2 regions of the Paenarthrobacter nitroguajacolicus genome follow, and region 2 is predicted to be linked to the other one. Evidence: riboswitches for the same ligand, from Rfam matches in the RefSeq annotation. Region 2 holds a riboswitch; the other holds the start of a gene.

Region 1 (10,530 bases), 1.3 Mb from region 2:
GCCCAATCGCCGCAGTGATGTGGACGCCGGACTCGAAAGCTGTCCGGGCGGCGACCGTCAGCGCCTCTGACAATGGGGCCGGAAGGGCAGCCGCTGCATCAACCGCACCAGCAAGCGTTTCAGTGGACTTACCGGCCGCTTGCGTGGATACACCGTCCGGAATGACGAGGTTGTGCTGGTAGGAAGCAGTGAGGATCGAGCCAAGCACTGCCGTTCCCAAGAGCGACCCCAACTCATAGCCGGTCTCGGAAATGGCCGAGGCGGCGCCGGATTTGTCGGCCGGAACGGAGGCCAGGATGAGGTCGTTGGAGATGGTCTCCGCAGCACCGACACCTACTGCGAGTACGGTCAGAGCCGACAACAGGAACACGGGTCCGCTGCCATGGTCACCCACCACCACAATCAGGTATCCCACTCCGCTGAGAGTGAGTCCCGCAGCCACAACGAACCCAGGCTGTATGCGCTTGACCAGCGGCACCACCAGCAGGCCGGCGATGACCGTAGCCAGAAGAGCAGGAATCATTGCGATGCCGGCCTCCATTGGGGACTGGCCCTCAACAAGTTGCAGGTGCTGGGCGAAGAAGTAGATGAAGCCCGTCATGGAGAAGAGGGACAGGACGTTCGCCACGATTGCGGTACTGAACACCTTGTTCTTGAACAATGAGACGTCCAGCATGGGGCTCTCGATCCGCTGCTGGCGGCGGACGAAGATAATGCCCATCACCACGCCGAACCCCATGAAGGCAGCCGCGGACGCCCCGAAGCCGTGAACCGCGAATTCCTTGATGCCGTAAACGAACGGCGCCATGGTGACCACGGACAGGAGAATGCTGGGCACGTCCACCCGGCCGGGATTGGCGTCCTTCGATTCAGGAATCAAGACCCGGCCGAAAGCAAGTAGCGGCAGGAGCAGGAAAGCTGCCACCAGGAACACGGCACCCCACCAGAAGTGCTCCACCAACCAGCCACCGAAGATCGGGCCAAGGGCGGCACCACCGGAGAAACCGGCGGCCCAGACGGCGATCGCGAGCCGACGCCGGTTGGGATCGGTGAAGATGTTCCGGATCAGGGACAGGGTTGATGGCATCAGCATGGCGCCGAAGACGCCCAGGCCCGCGCGGCCGGCGATGAGCCATTCAGCGGAAGGCGCGAAGGCCGTAGCAGCCGAAACCGCTGCGAAGCCCGTGCTGCCGAGCAGGAGCAGCCGCCGTCGTCCGATCCTGTCGCCCAAGTTACCCATGGACACCAACAAGGCGGCGAGGACCAGCGGGTAGGCGTCAACAATCCACAGCAATTGGACGCCGCCCACGTCCAACGAACGGGCGATCTCGGGCAGTGCAAACGTGAGCGCGGTGTTGTCGACGGCCACCAGCAGCACCGGAAACATCAGGAGTGCCAGAGCCGTCCAGTCGCGCCACGGTGCTGCCTGACCCTTAACGGGCTGAGCGGAACGGGGTGCTTGGGTTGATGACGGCGAGAACATGTAACTCACTGTACCGTCCAGACGGTACAGTTTCAAATAGAAGCCCGTAAGCCTTTAGGGAATGATGGACACATGCCACGAAAACCAGTTGCCCGGGACGCCGTCCTGGATGCCTTTGAAGCCCTCCTTATCGAGGTAGGGGAGCGTGCCGCCACGCTCGACGCCGTTGCCAAGCGGGCAGGCGTGTCCAAGGGCGGTCTGCTCTACCACTTCCCGAATAAGGAAGCGCTGATCACGGCCCTGTTGGAGCGCCTGGACCTGCTCGCCGATGAAGATACCGAGCTGATGAAGGCTGCCCCCGATGGTTCGGCCGCCTACTTCATCCGCTCCTCGCTCTGGGCGGATACGCCCATGGACCGGGCCTTCGTCGCTGCCACAAGATTGGCCGAAGTTGCCCACGAGGAAACCCGCCGCAGATTTGCCGCGATCCAGCAACGGTGGCTGGACGTGCTGGCTGAGGACGTCGGGCCGGAGGTTGCCAAGGCCGTCAGCTACATGGGCGACGGCCTCTACTTCAACGCGATTTTTGAAGGCGGGCAGGAGGGCGGCAACGCCGGGCGGGAGGCCGACGTCGAAATTCTGTTGGGAGTCCTTGAACGGTTGCGGAAGTAGCGGGTCTTCCATTTGCTGCGGGGCGCGGGACGTAGGACAATTAACCCTCGTGGCGTGCCGTACGCGGTGACCACACACAACTGAACATGCCTTTTGATCTGCGGCGGGAGAGTCCTGCAAGCAAGTGATGCAGGCGCCGTAGGAGCAAACCCTCCCCAGGAATCTCTCAGGCCCACGCACCGCCGCGGCTAGGCAACTCTGGAAAGCAGCAGGCACTCAGCCCACCTTCGGGTCAAAGAGTGTTGTGCTCACCGACGGTGCAAGCGATGGTTGCTCAGGCAACGCGCGGAAACTCTCAGGTCCAATACAGAGCGGGGAGGAACCCAGCCGCTGTGGCGTACCCAAACGCTGCCCAAGTAATGGAGTTCCTTCGTGACGGTTAGTTCTGCCTCCACCACCTTCGTCGATCGGCATATCGGCGCCCGCCGCCAGGCCGACATTGAGACCATGCTCAAGTCCGTCGGCTACGACACTGTTGATTCGCTGGTCGACACCGCCGTCCCGAACGACATCCGCCAGGAAGTTGCCCTCACCCTGCAGAACGCGTTGAGTGAAGTTGAAGTCCTGGCCGAGCTGCGCAAGCTCGCGTCCAAGAACAAGACGGCCGTTCAGATGATCGGCCAGGGCTACTACGACACCGTGACGCCGCCCGTGATCCGTCGGAATATCCTCGAATCCCCGGCTTGGTATACGGCTTACACCCCTTACCAGCCGGAAATCTCGCAGGGCCGCCTCGAGGCGCTCCTGAACTTCCAGACCATGGTCCAGGACCTGGTTGGGCTGCCGATCGCCAACGCGTCCCTACTGGATGAAGCAACCGCAGTGGCCGAAGCCGTCCTCATGATGCGCCGAGCCAACAAGAACAAGGCTGTCCAGGATGGCAAGACCGTCCTCGACGCAGACTGCCTCCCGCAGACCATTGCCATCGTCAAGGGCCGTGCCGAGGCGCTCGGCTTCGAAGTCGAGGTCGCTGACCTTTCCTTGGGCCTCCCGGAAGGTGCCATCAACGGCGTCGTCCTCCAGCAGCCCGGCGTTTCCGGCCGCGTGTTCGATCACTCTGCCGTGATTGCGGACGCCAAGGAGCGAGGTGCTCTGGTTACCGTTGCTGCCGACCTCCTGTCCCTGACCCTCATCACCCCTCCAGGCGAGCAGGGCGCCGACATCGCCGTCGGTTCGGCACAGCGATTGGGCGTTCCGCTCTTCTTCGGTGGCCCGCACGCCGCCTACATGGCCGTCCAAAAGGGACTGGAGCGTTCCATGCCCGGCCGTTTGGTGGGCGTTTCCAAGGACGACGCCGGTATCCCCGCCTACCGCTTGGCGCTGCAGACCCGCGAGCAGCACATTCGCCGCGAGAAGGCCACGTCCAACATCTGTACAGCGCAAGCACTGCTGGCCATCGTGGCCTCGATGTACGCCGTTTACCACGGCCCTGAGGGCCTCAAGGCCATCGCCGAAACCGCCCATGGCCACGCCCGCACGCTTGCAGCGTCCCTGAAGGCTGCCGGCGTCGAGGTCCTCCACGGTTCCTTCTTCGACACCATCACCGTCCGCGTTCCCGGCAAGGCTGCTGAAATCGTCGCCGCTGCCGAGGCCAAGGGCATCAACCTCCGTGGCATCGACGCTGACACGGTTGGCATCTCTGTTGATGAAACCACTACTTCCGAGATTGTCGGTCGTCTCCTTGATGTCTTTGGCGCTCCTGTACTTGAGTCTGCTGAAGGCTTCGCGCTTGAGGCTTCCGTGGAACGTACGAGCGACTTTATGCAGCACCCGGTGTTCAACACCCACCGCTCAGAAACCCAGCTCCTCCGCTACATCCGTAAGCTCTCGGACCGCGACCTCGCGCTGGACCGCACCATGATCCCATTGGGTTCCTGCACCATGAAGCTGAACGCCACGGCCGAGATGGAGGCGATTTCCTGGCCGGAGTTCGCCTCGATCCACCCGTTCGCTCCGGATTCCCAGACTGAGGGCTGGCGCGAACTCATCACCGACCTCGAATCCCAGCTGACCGAGATCACCGGCTACGACCAAGTCTCCATCCAGCCGAATGCCGGTTCCCAGGGCGAGCTCGCAGGCTTGCTGGCGATCCGCGGCTACCACCTGTCGCGCGGCGACGAGCAGCGCAACGTCTGCCTGATCCCCGCATCGGCCCACGGCACCAACGCAGCCTCGGCAGTGCTGGCGGGCATGAAGGTCGTTGTGGTGGCCACGGCTCCCGATGGCACCATCGACCACGTAGACCTCAAAAACAAGATCGAGGCCCACCGCGACGCGCTCTCGGCCATCATGATCACCTACCCGTCCACTCACGGTGTGTACGACGCCGACGTCCGCGAAGTATGCGACGCCATCCACGAGGCCGGCGGCCAGGTGTACATCGACGGCGCCAACCTCAACGCCCTCGTCGGTCTCGCGCAGCCGGGCAAGTTCGGCGGCGACGTCTCCCACCTGAACCTGCACAAGACCTTCTGCATCCCCCACGGTGGCGGTGGACCCGGCGTTGGTCCGGTTGCTGCAAAGGCGCACCTCGCACCGTTCATGCCCGGCGACGCTGCATCATGGACCGAAGGCAACGACGTCCCGATCTCGGCGTCCCGCTTCGGTTCCGCCGGTGTCCTCCCGATCTCCTGGGCTTACGTGAAGCTCATGGGTGGCCAGGGCCTCACCGAAGCAACCAAGTCTGCTCTGCTGGCCGCGAACTACATCGCATCCCGCCTCAACGAGCACTTCCCGGTCCTCTACACCGGCGAGGGCGGACTCGTGGCTCACGAGTGCATCCTGGACCTCCGTGAACTGACGGCCAAGACCGGCGTCACCGCGGAGGACGTGGCCAAGCGCCTCATCGACTTCGGCTTCCACGCCCCCACCCTCGCGTTCCCGGTTGCCGGAACTTTGATGGTAGAGCCCACCGAGTCCGAAGACCTTGTGGAGATCGACCGCTTCATCGAAGCCATGATCACCATTCGCAAGGAAATCGACCAGGTAGCCAACGGCGACTTCGCCGTGGAGAACTCGCCGCTGCGCAAGGCACCCCACACGGCTGCCGCCGTCGTAAGTTCTGACTGGGACCGTGCGTACCCGCGCGAGCAGGCCGCCTTCCCGGTCCACCACCTCAAGCAGGACAAGTACTTCCCGCCCGTGGGCCGCATTGATGGCGCGGCCGGAGACCGTAACCTGGTGTGCTCCTGCCCGCCGATCGAAGACTTCGAAAACTAAGGACTGGTCATGACTGAGAACTACACAGCCCTTTACGAAGAGCACAAGAAGCTCGGCGCGTCCTTCACCGACTTCGGTGGTTGGCAAATGCCGCTCAAGTACTCGTCCGAGTTGGCAGAGCACCACGCCGTCCGCAAGTCCGCCGGACTGTTCGACCTCTCCCACATGGGTGAAGTCTGGGTCACCGGTCCCGAGGCAGCTGCCTTCCTGGACTACGCACTGGTGGGCAAGATCTCCGCTATGGCCGTCGGCAAGGCCAAGTACTCGCTGATCTGCCAGGAAGACGGCGGCATCATCGACGACCTCATCACCTACCGTCGGCCCTCTACCCAAGAAGGCACCGACAAATTCCTTGTGGTTCCGAACGCCGGCAACGCCAAGGTTGTTGCCGCTGCGCTGCTGGAGCGCGCGGCCGGTTTCGACGTGGTTGTTGAGGACGCTTCCTCTGAGACTTCGCTGATCGCTGTCCAAGGGCCGCTTGCTGAAGCGATCCTCCTCCGCCTGGTCCCGGCCGAACAGCACGCGCTGGTTACCGACCTCAAGTACTACGCGGCGGTTGAAGTTCCGTTCACGTTCGACGGCGGCACACAGGACCTGCTGCTGGCCCGCACCGGTTACACCGGTGAAGATGGCTTCGAAATTTTTGTGGCCAACGAGTCCGCAGCAGCTCTCTGGCAGGCAATCGCCGACGCAGCAGAAGATGGCGAGCTTACCCCCGCCGGCCTTGCTTGCCGCGACTCACTGCGCCTCGAAGCAGGCATGCCCCTCTACGGCAACGAGCTCTCCCGCGAAGGCAACCCCTTCGCAGCAGGACTCGGTCCCGTGGTGGCACTGTCCAAGGAAAGCGACTTCGTCGGCAAAGAGGCACTCGCTGCCCTCAAAACAGACGGTGCCGGTTCCACCAGCGGACGCAAGCTCGTGGGCCTTAAGGGCTTGGGCCGCAGGGCCGGACGCGGCCACTACCCGGTCCTCAAGGACGGCGCAACGGTCGGTGAAGTCACCTCCGGCCAGCCCAGCCCGACGCTTGGCTACCCGGTAGCGTTGGCGTATGTCGACGTCGAGCATTCAGAGCTTGGAACTGCCTTGGACATTGACCTGCGGGGCAAGCCGGAGCCCTTCGAAGTCGTCGCACTGCCGTTCTACAAGCGCCAAAGGTAAGCGGGGACCGTCCCGCCGGGTCGCCTTGGCCGTCGGGTCCGACCTCCTCTGCATGCTCGGTCGCATAGGCGCCCGCTGAGCGGACGCGAAGCTCCCTTAGACGCATGCTGCCGGAGGCCGGGCCCGATGGGGCTGAGCACCTCACCAGGGCGCGCGGCCGCTCTGGCGCCCCTCGAACCGCTAAGGTGCTGGGGGAGCGGCAACCTGCCGCATGAGTGCCTGTCCGCGCAGCCCACCAGCCATAGTTTTTGATCAACCACAGTAAGGAAACAGAATGCCCAAAGTAGCGCCCGAACTTCAGTACTCCGACGAACACGAGTGGGTTTCCCGCGGAGACGGGAACTCGGTGTCCGTTGGTATCTCCGAGGTTGCCACTGACGCACTGGGTGACATTGTGTACGTTGACCTTCCCGAGGTCGGTTCGACAGTTACTGCAGGCGAGACCTGCGGTGAGGTTGAGTCCACCAAGTCGGTTTCGGACCTGTACTCACCCGTTACCGGTGAGGTCACGGAGATCAACGACGCCGTTGTTTCCGACCCCGCCCTGATCAACAACGACCCCTACGGCGCCGGTTGGTTGTTCAAGGTTGCTGCCGAGTCCGAGGGCCCGCTGCTCTCGGCCGAGGAGTACGCCTCCAAGAATGGCGGAGACCTCTCCTAGTCCGCCGGGGTGGCCCGTCGGGGCCAACGTCCTCTGCGACCTCGATCGCTTGGGCGCCCGCTGGGCGGACGCGAAGCTCCCTTGGACGGTGGCTGCCGGACGCCGGTCCCAAGGGGCCAGTTGCAGGGCTCCCGTGAGGGAAGAGGAGTCCGTTTCGTGGGTTAGCTGCGGAATGTGCCGTGCGCACGGCATGTTCGGCAGCTAAACCCCGTATCGGAGGCCACGGATGTAGCGTGGGATTGTAGAACTGAATAAAATTGCGACGCCGGGTTGCCGCCTTTGGGGGCCATCCGGCGTCGTGCTTCGGTCGACCTCCGCTATAAGCAGGGGCGGCCCTCCGGCAGGACCATCTGCCGGACCGTTTTCAAGCTTTGTTAAGGAATCCCGACCATGGCTGTTGGCGTTTTCGATCTGTTTTCTGTGGGTATTGGCCCGTCGAGTTCTCATACTGTGGGGCCCATGCGTGCTGCTGCGGTGTTCGCTGGCGAACTCAAGGACGCCGGCGTCTTGGGCTCGGTGGCGTCGCTGCGGGTTGACCTCTATGGCTCATTGGCTGCCACCGGTCGTGGGCACGGCACCATGACGGCCACGCTGCTGGGCTTGGAGGGGTATCACCCTGAGCTGATCCTGCCCGAAGAGGTGGAGGAGCGGCTCGCGACGATCGCTGAGACAGGTGTCCTGAACCTGGCCGGCGCCTCCGGCGAAGGCGTGGAGCTGCCGTACGCGGTTGAGGACATGATCCTGCATCCGTTGACGGTGTTGCCGCGGCATACGAATGGGATGAAGTTTGCTGTCTCTGATGCTGGTGGGAATGTGCTGCGGGAGGCGACGTTCTTTTCGGTCGGTGGTGGGTTCATTGTCCGGGAGGGTGAGGAAGATGCGGCCCGGGAGGAACTCGAGGAGTCGAAAAAGGAGTTGCCGTTGCCGTTCAGGACGGCGGCGGAGTTGCTGGGCCGGTGCTCCTCCGAGGGCCTTGGGATCAGCGAGATCATGTTCATCAATGAGCGTGCGTCCCGGTCCGAGGAGGAGATCCGGGAGGGTTTGCTGCATATCTGGTCCGTGATGGAGGCCTGTGTTGAAACCAGTCTGAAGCGTGAGGGTGTGTTGCCCGGGGGTTTGAAGGTTCGTCGTCGTTCTCCTGATTGGTTGGAGCGGTTGCTGAAAGAGGACAAGGACCGGAACGATCCGAAGTATTGGCAGGAGTGGGTGAACCTGATCGCCCTGGCCGTCAATGAGGAGAACGCTTCTGGCGGCAGGGTGGTGACGGCGCCGACCAATGGTGCTGCGGGAATCATTCCGGCGGTGCTGTATTACGCGTTGAATTACGCGCCGGGCATGGACAAAGCTACGCAGGCCGATAAGGACGATGTGGTGGTGAAGTTCCTGCTCACTGCGGGTGCGGTGGGTGTGTTGTATAAGGAGCAGGCGTCCATTTCGGGGGCTGAGGTTGGTTGTCAGGGTGAGGTGGGTTCGGCGTCGTCGATGGCTGCTGCGGGGTTGGCTGAGGTGATGGGTGGTACGCCTGGTCAGGTGGAGAACGCGGCGGAGATCGCGATGGAACACAATCTGGGGTTGACGTGTGATCCGATCGGGGGGTTGGTGCAGATTCCGTGTATTGAGCGGAACGCGATTGCTGCGGCGAAGGCGATCAACGCGGCGAAGATGGCGTTGTGGGGTGATGGGACGCACCGGGTGTCGTTGGATGAGGTGATCGTGACCATGCGTGAGACGGGCAAGGACATGTCCTCCAAGTACAAGGAAACCGCGATGGGCGGCCTCGCCGTCAACGTCGTCGAATGCTGAGTCTGTAGGCTGAGATTTCAGATCATGTCTGGGGGGAATGCATGAATGATGAAGTAAATCCCTTAATTCCAACGGTGTGGGAGGCCGCAGTATTGGGAGTCGGAGCAGTGGCAGTTCTCTTGGTCATGGCTGCCCTGGTTCTGGTACTCAGCACGAAATCCTTCTCACCCGGAGTTCGGATTGCGTTAGTGGTGCTGGCGTTCGCAGCCCCTGCCGCTGGGCCGCTGGTGGGCATTGTGTTGGCACTCCTTGAGCGGCGAAAGGCCCGACGCCCTAATTCTGTCAGTCCCTGATGCCATGCTGTATCCATGAGCGGGGGATACAGCAGGGACTTTTTGCGGACACGGCTTGAACTGCCCAGTCCGTCGGCTATTACGACACTTTTGGACTACACCCACTTTTCTGTACGCTTCCGGGCTTCCCGGAAGCTCGCAGCGATTGTGGGTGTGAACATCAACGGCAAGGAACTGATACCCCTGGCCCGCGAGGGTTCATGGCATTTGGATGACAGGATCCCACGGGAGCAGCAGGCTGGCCCGGATCTGTACAAGAACAACGCCTTTGATCGCGGGCACTTGGTCCGGCGCTTGGATCCGGTGTGGGGCGACGCCGCAACAGCCAAAAAAGCCAACCAGGACACCTTTAGCTACGTCAACGCGGCACCACAGATTGATGACTTCAACCAAGGCAAAGAGCTCTGGGTAGGGCTCGAAGACCACGTTTTGGGCCACGCCGATGCGTATGAAGCAAAGCTGAGCGTGTTCACGGGGCCGGTGTTCCTCGATGACGATCCCGTATACAGGGGAGTTCAGATCCCTCGAAAGTTCTGGAAGATCGCGGCATGGACCAACGATGCCAAGCTGGCCGCCGTCGGCTTTGTCCTGGATCAGTCGCCGATGCTGGGCAAAGTGGAGCTAAAGAAGGCCATCAGCCAACGGCTCCTTGAAGGTGAACCACCGCCGCTTGGACCGTTCAGGACGTTCCAAGTACCTATTGGGCAGATCGCGGACCTTACCGGGCTCAGCCTCAGCAGGCTCATCGGCGCAGACCGACTTGTCAGTGGGCAGCGGGAATCCGGCATGGAACTCCGGGCCATCAGGCTGGAGAAGGCAGACCAGATTAGGCTCTAAGCCCCTGCTAAACCAGCAGAATCGGGGGATATCCACATACCCCGATAGACTTGGGGCTGCATGTCCGCATGCGCACTACGCTTTTGAACACCGCACCAAAACCCTGAGATTGGACACGGCCACCTTGCGAGAATTTACCGCCCGCTTTGCCACCGCCGAGGAAATCGATAACTGGGACAAGCACGTCACGGCGAATCCGAACGGCGGCAACATGCTGCAGTCGGACGCCTACGCGGCAGTCAAGGACGGTAACGGCTGGTTGGTCCGCCGGCTCGTCATCGAGACCCAGGACTACAGCAGCTACAACCTGCTCCTGGAGAAGAAGTTCCCTGTGATGGGTCGGCTTTGGTACCTCATCAAGGGACCGGACGTCCCGGATGTCAGCGACATCCAGCCCGCCCTGAAAGCAGTAGCCGCCCTGGCCCGTGAGAAGAAGATGAACGTCTTCACCGTCAAGATCGAGC
Region 2 (10,530 bases):
GCCGTAGTAACGCTTGCCCGGGTAACCCTCGGCGTACTTGTTGGTCAGCACCGAGCCCTGAGCCTGCATCACTGCAACGGCCGTGTGGTTCTCCGAGGCGATCATTTCCAGGCCGTCGCGCTGGCGACCCAGTTCGTCGTCGATCTTTGCAGCGATCTCTGGATCCAGCTCGGACAGCTGCGCGTCCAACGACGCCGACACGACCTGCTGAAAGTCAGTTACAGATACCGGGTTCACAGTTCTCCTCCGTTTGTTGCAGCGTATTCTTCGGCCGACATGAGCGGTCCTTCTTCGGTGGCGGCCACCTTGAACAGCCAGCCTGCGCCGTAGGGATCGTTGTTGATGAGTGCCGGATCGCTGACAACGGCGTCGTTGATCTCGGTGACCTCACCAGTAACGGGCGAGTACAGGTCCGATACCGACTTGGTCGATTCCACCTCGCCACAGGTCTCGCCGGCGGTCACAGTGGAACCAACCTCAGGGAGGTCCACGTACACAATGTCACCCAGGGCGTCAGCGGCGACGGCGGAAATCCCAATACCTACGGGCCCGTCCCCATCAACGGCAACCCACTCGTGCTCAGCCGAGTACTTCAGCTCGGCAACTACTTTGCTCATTCCAATTCCTCACTTCTCATATGTCTAAAAAATGTTCGTGGTCACGGTGACACTTGGGTTGGGTGCCGGACACCGAATTCCTCCGCGTGCTGCTCCTTCGTCGCTTTGACGCACGCTTCCGGAATCCGCTGTCCGCCTGCCGGCCGTCACCGTTGTGCCGCTCGCCTTTTGAGGAGCAGCGAACCGAGGCTTGGAACCCGCCTTTCAGCAGGTTGCCTCGGTCTCCTGGTTCCGTGCGCAAGGTGAGCCGCCGGTCCCTTTCGGGTTTGGCCTCCGGCAGCATGCGTCTAAGGGAGCGTCGCGTCCGCTCAGCGGGCCCTGTATTCGACGGGGGCCACGCCGTCCGGGTTCCCTGGCCGAGCTTGCGAGGCGAGGGGGACGGTGGGGAGCATGCAGAGGAGGTCAAAGCCGACGGAACCTACTTAACCCGCCGCCCAACGGGCGCTTCTGCGACCGAGCCCGCGGAGGATGTCACTCTCACCGGGACCTACTTTTGGCGCTTGTAGAACGGGAGCTGGACGACTACGAACGGCTCCGCCTTGCCGCGGAGGTCGACGTCCACGATGGTGCCCGGCTCGGAATGCTCGACGTCGACGTACGCCAAGGCGATTGGGTAGCCGAGCGTCGGGCTGGGCTGGCCGGACGTGACTTCGCCGATGAGCGAACCGTCTTTCAGCACCGAGTAGTGGGCGCGGGCGGCGCGGCGTCCGGTTCCTTTGAGGCCCACGAGCTTCTGTCCAAGAGCGGAGCCGACGCCGGCGGCCTTGATGGCGGTGAGCGCATCGCGGCCGATGAAGTCGCTTTCCTTGGCCAGGGAAACTACGGGGCCCAGTCCCGCCGCGTAGGCGTTGACGTGGCGTGAGAGCTCGTTGCCGTACAGGGGCATTCCGGCTTCCAAGCGCAGTGAGTCGCGGGCTGCGAGGCCGGCGGGGATGAGTCCGTGGCCTTCGCCGGCTTCGAGCAGTGCTTCCCAGAGACCGGCGGCGTCGACGTTTGGGATGTAGATCTCGAAGCCGTCCTCGCCGGTGTATCCGGTGCGGGCCAGCAGCAGGTCCTGTCCGTTGATGGAGACCTCAACCGCCGCGTAGTACTTCAGCTCGGTGACCAGCGCGTGCTGCTCCGCGGGGACCAGCTTCAGCAGGATGGCTTCGGCGTTCGGGCCCTGCACGGCGATGAGTGAGGTCTCAGCGGAAGCGTCCTCCACCACGACGTCGAAGCCGGCCGCCCGCTCCAGCAGTGCCGCAGCAACCACCTTCGCGTTGCCCGCGTTGGGGACCACCAGATACTTGTCGATGCCTTCTTCGGGAGCGGGGCGACGGTAAGAAATGAGATCGTCGATAATGCCGCCGTCGGTGTTGCAGATGAGCGAGTACTTCGCTTTGCCCACGGCGACAGCGGACAGCTTGCCCACGAGCGCGTAATCCAGGAAGGACGCAGCGTCCGGGCCGGTGACCCAGACTTCACCCATGTGGGAGAGGTCGAACAAGCCCGCAGACTTGCGGACAGCGTGGTGCTCGGCAAGCTCGGACTCGTACTTCAGGGGCATCTGCCAGCCACCGAAGTCCGTAAACGATGCACCGGCCTTTTTGTGCTGCTCGTAAAGAGCTGTGTAATTCTCAGACATGACGGGAGTCCTTAGTTTTCGAAGTCAGCAGTGTTGTCCTCGAACGCTTCGAGGGGAGGGCAGGAACACACCAGGTTCCGGTCGCCTGCGGCGCCGTCGATTCGGCCGACCGGCGGGAAGTACTTGTCCTGCTTCAGGTGGTGGACGGGGAACGCTGCCTGCTCCCGCGGGTAGTCGCGGTCCCAGCCGGAACTTACGACGGCGGCAGCCGTGTGCGGTGCGTTGCGCAGCGGCGACTTCTCAACAGTGAAATCACCGCTGGCCACCTGCTCGATCTCCGCACGGATGGTGATCATGGCTTCGATGAAACGGTCGATCTCGGCCAGGTCCTCGGACTCGGTGGGCTCCACCATCAAGGTGCCCGCAACCGGGAACGCCAACGTGGGGGCGTGGAAGCCGAAGTCGATCAGGCGCTTGGCAACGTCCTCAGCCGTGACACCTGTGCGGACGGTCAGCTCACGTAGGTCCAGGATGCACTCGTGGGCCACGAGTCCGCCCTCGCCCGTGTACAAAACCGGGAAGTGCTCATCCAGGCGGGAAGCAACGTAATTGGCTGCCAACAAAGCCGATTTGGTGGCTTCCGTCAGTCCTTGGCCACCCATGAGCTTCACGTATGCCCAGGAAATCGGCAGCACACCGGCCGAGCCATAACGCGAAGCCGAGATCGCAACGCCATGACCGGGTTCATGCGCCGCTTTCTTCGCGTCGCCAGGCATGAACGGAGCCAAGTGGGCTTTCGCAGCTACAGGCCCAACGCCCGGTCCACCGCCACCGTGGGGGATGCAGAAGGTCTTGTGCAGGTTCAGGTGGGACACGTCGCCGCCGAACTTGCCCGGCTGTGCCAAACCAACCAGCGCATTCAAGTTGGCACCGTCAACGTACACCTGGCCGCCGGCTGCGTGGATCGCGTCGCAGACCTCGCGGACGTCGGCGTCGTACACACCGTGCGTGGACGGGTAGGTGATCATGATGGCCGACAAAACCTCACGGTGGGCCTCGATTTTCGCAGCGAGATCCGCGTGATCGATCGTGCCGTCGGCAGCCGTCGCCACCACAACCACCTTCATGCCCGCCAGCACAGCCGAGGCCGCGTTGGTGCCGTGGGCCGATGCCGGGATCAAGCAAACAGTGCGCTGCTCATCGCCGCGGGACAGGTGGTAACCGCGGATCGCAAGCAAGCCTGCGAGCTCGCCCTGGGAACCGGCATTCGGCTGGATAGAGACTTGGTCGTAGCCGGTGATCTCGGTGAGGTCCGCTTCCAGGTCCTCGATCAGCTCGCGCCAACCCGCGGTCTGGTGGTCCGGAGCGAACGGGTGGATGGAGGCGAACTCCGGCCAGGAAATCGCCTCCATCTCAGCGGTGGCGTTCAGCTTCATGGTGCACGAACCCAGCGGGATCATGGTGCGGTCCAGTGCGAGGTCCCGGTCCGACAGCTTGCGGATATAGCGCAACAGCTGCGTCTCGGAACGGTGCGTGTTGAACACCGGGTGCTGCAGGAAATCGGATGTCCGGACTACGTCAGCGGGCAATTCGAATCCGGTAAAGTCCCCTACCGGACCGGCACCGAAGGCGACGGCAACCGCGGAGAGGATCTCCGGCGTCGTGGTTTCATCAATGGAGACGCCAACGGTGTCCGCATCGATGAGGCGCAGGTTGATGCCGCGGGCTTCGGCGGCGGCGATGACCTTGTCTGCCTTGCCGGGAACGCGAACGGTGAGGGTGTCGAAGAAAGCCTCGGAGACGAGTTCGCGGCCGGCCTTCTGCAGGGTCGCAGCCAAAACACGGGCGTGGCCGTGGACGGTTTCGGCGATTGCTTTCAGGCCTTCCGGGCCGTGGTAGACGGCGTACATCGAGGCTACGATCGCGAGCAGTGCCTGCGCGGTGCAGATGTTGGACGTCGCCTTCTCGCGACGGATGTGCTGCTCGCGGGTCTGGAGGGCCAGGCGGTAAGCAGGGACGCCGGCGTTGTCCTTGGAGACCCCAACGATGCGGCCCGGCAGCGTGCGCTCCATGCCTTCGCGGACGGCCATGTAGGCAGCGTGCGGGCCGCCGAAGAACAGTGGAACGCCGAAGCGCTGCGCAGTTCCGACGGCGATGTCCGCACCTTGCTCGCCCGGGGGCGTGATGAGGGTGAGCGCCAGCAAATCCGCGGCCACAGTGACCAGCGCGCCGCGTTCCTTGGCGTCAGCGATGACACCGGAGTGATCGAACACGCGCCCGGAAACGCCGGGTTGCTGCAGGACGATGCCGTTGATATCGCCGTCGGGAAGGCCCGCCGAAAGGTCAGCGATCTCCACCTCGAAGCCCAGCGCCTCAGCCCTGCCCTTCACAATGGCGATGGTCTGCGGGAGAAGGTCAGCGTCCAGAACGGTCTTGCCGTCCTTGGCGGTCTTGGACTTGTTGGCGCGGCGCATCAGCAGCACGGCCTCGGCAACGGCGGTGGCTTCGTCCAGGAGCGAGGCGTTGGCTACGGGAAGCCCGGTGAGGTCCTGCACCATGGTCTGGAAGTTCAGCAGCGCCTCCAGACGGCCTTGGGAAATCTCGGGCTGGTACGGCGTGTAGGCCGTGTACCACGCCGGAGCTTCCAGGATGTTGCGGCGGATCACCGGGGGCGTGACGGTGTCGTAGTAGCCCTGGCCGATCATCTGGACAGCGGTCTTGTTCTTGGAGGCGAGCTTGCGAAGCTCGGCGAGGACCTGCACCTCGGTGAGGGCGTCCTGCAGCTTCAGGGCAGTGTCCTGGCGAATGGAATCGGGAACGGCGACGTCTACCAAGCCGTCGACAGAGTCGTAGCCGATGGCCTTGAGCATGGTGTCAACGTCGGCTTGGCGGCGGGCGCCGATGTGCCGGTCCGCGAAGGCGGTGGGGGTTGATTGAACAGTCAAGAGGAACTCCATGATTCAGGCGCCCAGTGAGCGCCACGATGATGTGGGGTTCCTCCCCGCTCTGTATTGGACCTGAGAGATTCCGCAGGAATGGTTGCCTGCTTGCACCGTCGGTGAGCCCGGTTACCCGGACTGCTTTCCAGAGTTGCCTAACCGCGGCGGTACATGGGCCTGAGAGATTCCTGGGGAGGATTTGCTCCTACGGCGCCTGACTGGATGTACCGGCAGGGCTCTCCCGCCGCAGATCAAAAGCGTTGCATCACGTGAGTGACACGCTTCACACCATAACTGGTTGTTTTGAAGAAACGCAAGCAAGGTGTGGCTACTGATGCATCGCTTCATGGATCTGCAGAGCGAACCACAGTTGGGCGACGGTGGACGTTTCGCCCATGTCCAGCCCCGTCAGTTCGCCGATTTTCCGCATCCGGTAGATGATGGTTTGTCGGTGCGCGAACAATGCTGAAGCAGTCTTCTGCCACGACCGCTGCGAGTCCAAATACGTCCTCAAGGTGACAATGAGATCACCTTCCTGGCTCTGCTCGTAGTCGAAAATCGGACCCAAAAGACGCCGGACCAGGGCGGTTCCTTCCTCAAAACCGGTGAGTCCCAGCCATGAGGGCCCCTCCGCATAGCGGGCCAGCCCTTGGTTGTTGGCGCGGGCGGAACCGAGCGCCCAGAGGGACTCCTGCAGCGCCCGTTGGATGTTCGCAACGGCCGCCGGCGCGCTGATCCCGATCGTGGTTTCCATGCCGGCACAGTGCATCAGGACATCGTCAGGCACGTCTGCCGGGACCACCACATGGAGCCTGTTGTTCCGCTTCAAGGACGCGGACGCAACCCCGTGCCGCCACAGTTCGATGTGCACGTTCGCCAGCCTGCCGCCGTCGTCCGCCGCTTTAACCGCGGCGTCCGCCGTCAGTGAGGCGAGCAGGAAATCCTGGGGCGAAACCTCGAAAGCTGCCAGCCGGCTCTCCATTTCGGCCGCGCCCAAGCGTCCGTCCATTGCCTGCAGGAGGAACTCGCCGGCCAGCCGGTGGCGGCCTTCCAGCGACAAAACGATGCGCGAAAGCTGCAGTCCCAGCACGGTTGCGGCGTGGAGAAGCACGACGGCGTCCGGGTGCGGTTCGCTGTTGGGCAGCACCACCAGGAGCGCGTTGGCATGGGTGGGAATGTCCATGGTGAGGACGTGCCTGCCGCGGATGCGATGCCACTGGAAGTTCTTTCCCGCGAGGGACACTTGCCCCGATAGCGGAGCCCACTCCTCGGAGAGAAACACGGGGAGTGCCTGACCGTCCGGGTGCCAAGGATGGAGGCAGCGGCGGTCCACCACGAACAGGTCCGCGTCGAGCTCGGTCGCCAGCCGCTGGACCAGGCTCTGCCAGTGGTCTTCGGAGGCTCCGGCGGTGCGGAGCAGATCGTAGACGCGGGCAGTCTGCCGCAGCCGACGGGATTCTTCGAGCAAGGAGGACTCGGCCACCGACCGGGCGATCGCGATGAACGGCAGCGGGTACGGGATGTTGATCAGGGGCAACGGGAGTTGCTCGCACGCTTCCATGAATTCCGCGGTGAGCGGCGGTGCGTGCATTTTCTCGCCGATCGCCAAGGCGCTGGCGCCGCTGTCCATCAAGGCCTCTGCGAGCGCCACTTGGCCCTCGGCGTCGGCGGGAATCGACAGGCCGTTGGTCATCATGAGTTCGCCGCCGGTGACCCACTCCCACAGCCTGGGAAGGTCCGACGTGTGAGCCCAGGTGATGCGGTTTTCGAGGCCTGCCGCTCCTGCCAGGAGGGTGAGTCCCAGTTGCGGTTCAGCCACGAGTTCACCCACGGTGATTGCCATTGTGCGCTCCGGTTCCCTTGCGTTTCCGGCGGTCTTGCCGCCGCGTTCCGGGGCACTTAGACATTCGTCTAAACGCCTCAACTATTTGTAGTCAATGTAGCGCTTTCCGGAGTGATCCGCGTCACCAAGAATGGAATTACTTACTTCCCGCTCAACGGCGAGCACCCCTCAACCCAAGGATCCGTCAATGACAACGCACAAGCCCATCGGCCCTGTCGACGCCACCAAAGTCCCCCGGTATGCAGGCCTCGGTACTTTCGCCCGTCTCCCCCAAATCGACCGCGTCCCGGACTACGACATTGCGATCGTCGGCGTCCCGTTCGACGGCGGAACCTCCTTCCGGCCCGGCGCCCGCTTCGGACCCGCCGCAGTCCGCGAAGCCTCCCGCCTCCTCCGCCCGGGGTACCACCCGGAGCTCGACGTTGAACCGGTGTACGAAGCCCAGGTAGTGGACGCCGGCGACATCGCCTGCACCCCCTACGACATCACCCGGGCCGTCCGTGAAATCGAGGAGCAGGCCTTGCCCTTGATCAGCGAGGACAAGCGGCTCATTTCCATCGGCGGCGACCACACCATCGCCCTGCCCATGCTGCGGGCCCTGAACAAGGTCCATGGTCCGGTAGCCCTGCTGCATTTCGACGCCCACTTGGACACTTGGGACACCTATTTCGACCAGCCGATCACGCACGGCACCATCTTCCGGCGGGCGTTCGAAGAAGGCCTTCTTGTGGAGGACAAGTCGATGCACGTGGGTATCCGCGGGCCGGTCTACGACCGCAACGACTTCCTCCGCGACCACGAATTCGGGTTCCAGATCATCCGGTGCTCGGACCTGGACGTCATCGGCGTCCCCGCAGCTATCCAGCGCGTCAAGGACAGGCTCGGTGACACCCCCGTGTACGTCTCCATCGACATCGATGTCCTTGACCCGGCCTTCGCACCCGGCACCGGCACCCCTGAGATGGGCGGGCTCCACTCCCGCGAGCTCCTGGCCCTGCTCCGCGGGCTGAACGGCATCAACATCGTGGGCGCCGACGTCGTGGAAGTCGCCCCGGCGTATGACCACGCGGACATCACCACCGTCGCCGCCGCCACGCTGGTCTTTGACCTTCTCGGGCTGATGGTGAACCGCAGCAAAGCAAACAGCACAGTTGGCCGTGAATTGGCTTCAGCATCCCGGGCTACGTCATGAGTGCGCCGGCAACTGAGGTACCCCGGCTCGAGGACAAGACCATCCAGCCGATCCCCGCCGATGAGCGCCACGGCAAGGCCCGGGACCTCTTCACCATCTGGTTCGGCTCGAACATCATGATCATGACCATCGTGACCGGCGGGCTCGCCACCACGGTGTTCGGCCTGGGCTTCGTGCCGGCGATCGTGGGCATCATCATCGGCAACGTGGTGGGCGGCATCTTCATGGCGCTGCACTCCGCGCAGGGCCCGCAATTGGGTGTGGCCCAGATGATCCAGACCCGCGGCCAGTTCGGTTCTTTCGGGGCTTTGTTGATCGTGGTCATCGTGGTGGTCATGTACGTGGGGTTCTTCGCGGCCAACCTGGTGTTCGGCGGCGAGGCCATGGCAGCGGTGAGTCCGGGCATCAGCGTTGACGCCGGCATTATTATCATCGGCGTGGTCAGCGTCATCGCCACGATCTTCGGCTACCGGCTCATCCACGCCTATGCACGCGTCCTCAGCGTCGCCGCCGGGCTGGCACTGCTGCTGGCTTTCGGGTGGATTTTGATGGTCCACGGACTGCCGGCCAGCTTCCTCGAGACGGGTAACTTCAACTGGGTGGGCTTCATGGGCACCATCTCCGTCTCCGCATTGTGGCAGCTGGCCTACGCACCGTACGTCTCCGACTATTCGCGCTACATGCCGCAAGGAACAGGATCCGCTCCGGCATTCTGGGCATCCTACTCGGGCTGTGTCTTGGGAACGCTCTTCCCCATGATCCTGGGCGCCTTGGTGGGCACGCTGGCCGTTTCCATGAGCACCGGGGACGTCGAAATCGTGGGCAGCCTTGGCGCATTGCTTCAGCCCTGGACCCTGATCATCGTGGGCATCTTCTGCCTGGGCGTCGCGGCGTCGAACGCCATGAACCTTTACTGCGGCGTCCTGTGCACCCTCACTATCGGGCAAACGTTCAAGCCAAGCTGGTTGCCGCACGCCAAGACCCGCAGCATCGCGGCAATCATCCTCTTCGTCGTCGCCGTCTCCATCGCCCTGTTTGCCCGTGACAACTTCATCCTCTTCTACACCAACTTCCTGTCTTTCCTGATGTATGTCCTGGTTCCGTGGACGGCCATCAACCTGGTGGACTACTACCTCCTGCGGCACGGCGAGTACAGGGTTGAAGACTTCTTCAAGCGCGACGGCGGCGTGTACGCGCGGTTCAATTGGGTCGCCATCGGCTCCTACCTGGCAGGTGCCCTGATCCAGGTTCCCTTCTCGGCAACCGCCATCTACACGGGCCCACTGGCTGCGGCGATGGGTGGCGTGGACATTTCCTGGATTGTCGGCCTGGTCGTCGTCGCTCCCCTGTATTACTTCGCGGCCCGGTTGTTCGACAAAAAGACGGAAGCCGCCCCCTTTCCCGCAACTGCACTCACCCCAGACCTCATCTGACCTGCCCTCATCTGAAAGAGAATCATCATGACTACCACCCAGACCGAACAGTTCACTGTCCGACGCTCCTCTGCCGACCACTCCGACAACCTGCCTCTGCCACCCGCAGGACACTTCATCAACGGCTCCTTCGTCCCCGGCTCCTCAGGCCAGACCATCGACGTCGTGGATCCCACCACGGAGGCGGTCATCGCCTCGGTGCAGGCCGGCACGGCCGATGATGTCGACGTCGCTGTTGCCGCCGCCGTCGTGGCCCAAAAGACCTGGGGTGCCACCACCCCGAAGGAACGCGCGGATGTCCTGAACCTCATTGCGAACATCATCGAAGAGAACCGGCAATCGTTCCAGGCAATCGAGTCTGCCAACACCGGCAAGCCGCAGGCAGTGTCGGACGACGATGTCTCCAGCACCATCGATACCTTCCGGTTCATGGCCGGCGCCTCCCGTACCCTGACTTCCATGGCGGGAGGCGACTACGCCACGGACCACACGTCCGTGATCCTCCGCGAACCCGTCGGCGTGGTGGGCGTCATTACTCCCTGGAACTACCCGCTACTGATGGCCGCCTGGAAGATCGCGCCCATCCTCGCTGCCGGCAACAGCATCGTCATCAAGCCCTCCGAACAGACTCCGTTGTCCACGCTGAAGCTGGTGGAAGTGCTGGCCGGACGCATTCCTGACGGGATCCTCAACGTGGTGACAGGACGCGGCCGGACTGTAGGCCAGCGACTGTCCGAACACCCTGACATTGCCTTGGTCGCCCTCACCGGCAGCGTCATCAGTGGCCAGGCGGTGGCCGAAACCGCCGCGAAGTCCGTCAAGCGCGTCCACTTGGAACTCGGCGGCAAGGCTCCCGTTGTTGTCTTCCCCGACGCCGACCTCCGCGCCGCCGCTGCCGGCGTACGCAACGCCGGCTTCTGGAATGCCGGCCAGGACTGCGGT

The links. A riboswitch is a leader RNA that binds a small molecule or an ion and turns the genes downstream of it on or off. The one in region 2 is predicted to bind glycine.
Region 1: another riboswitch for glycine. It lies ahead of gcvP (aminomethyl-transferring glycine dehydrogenase); the one in region 2 lies ahead of gcvP (aminomethyl-transferring glycine dehydrogenase).

What each region holds. Positions count from the first base shown of each region.
Region 1 is NZ_CP073234.1:1,085,964-1,096,493, forward strand. It holds gene KCX59_RS05525 (MFS transporter) at 1-1,483, opposite strand, end outside; gene KCX59_RS05530 (TetR/AcrR family transcriptional regulator) at 1,556-2,095, shown strand; glycine riboswitch at 2,190-2,287, shown strand; gene gcvP (aminomethyl-transferring glycine dehydrogenase) at 2,468-5,314, shown strand; gene gcvT (glycine cleavage system aminomethyltransferase GcvT) at 5,324-6,472, shown strand; gene gcvH (glycine cleavage system protein GcvH) at 6,747-7,133, shown strand; gene KCX59_RS05550 (L-serine ammonia-lyase) at 7,524-8,936, shown strand; gene KCX59_RS05555 (hypothetical protein) at 8,978-9,229, shown strand; gene KCX59_RS05560 (DNA/RNA non-specific endonuclease) at 9,245-10,066, shown strand; gene KCX59_RS05565 (lipid II:glycine glycyltransferase FemX) at 10,176-10,530, shown strand, end outside.
Region 2 is NZ_CP073234.1:4,499,585-4,510,114, forward strand. It holds gene glyA (serine hydroxymethyltransferase) at 1-237, opposite strand, end outside; gene gcvH (glycine cleavage system protein GcvH) at 234-617, opposite strand; gene gcvT (glycine cleavage system aminomethyltransferase GcvT) at 1,105-2,241, opposite strand; gene gcvP (aminomethyl-transferring glycine dehydrogenase) at 2,253-5,138, opposite strand; glycine riboswitch at 5,276-5,374, opposite strand; gene KCX59_RS21240 (PucR family transcriptional regulator) at 5,449-6,963, opposite strand; gene speB (agmatinase) at 7,151-8,155, shown strand; gene KCX59_RS21250 (purine-cytosine permease family protein) at 8,152-9,588, shown strand; gene KCX59_RS21255 (aldehyde dehydrogenase family protein) at 9,616-10,530, shown strand, end outside.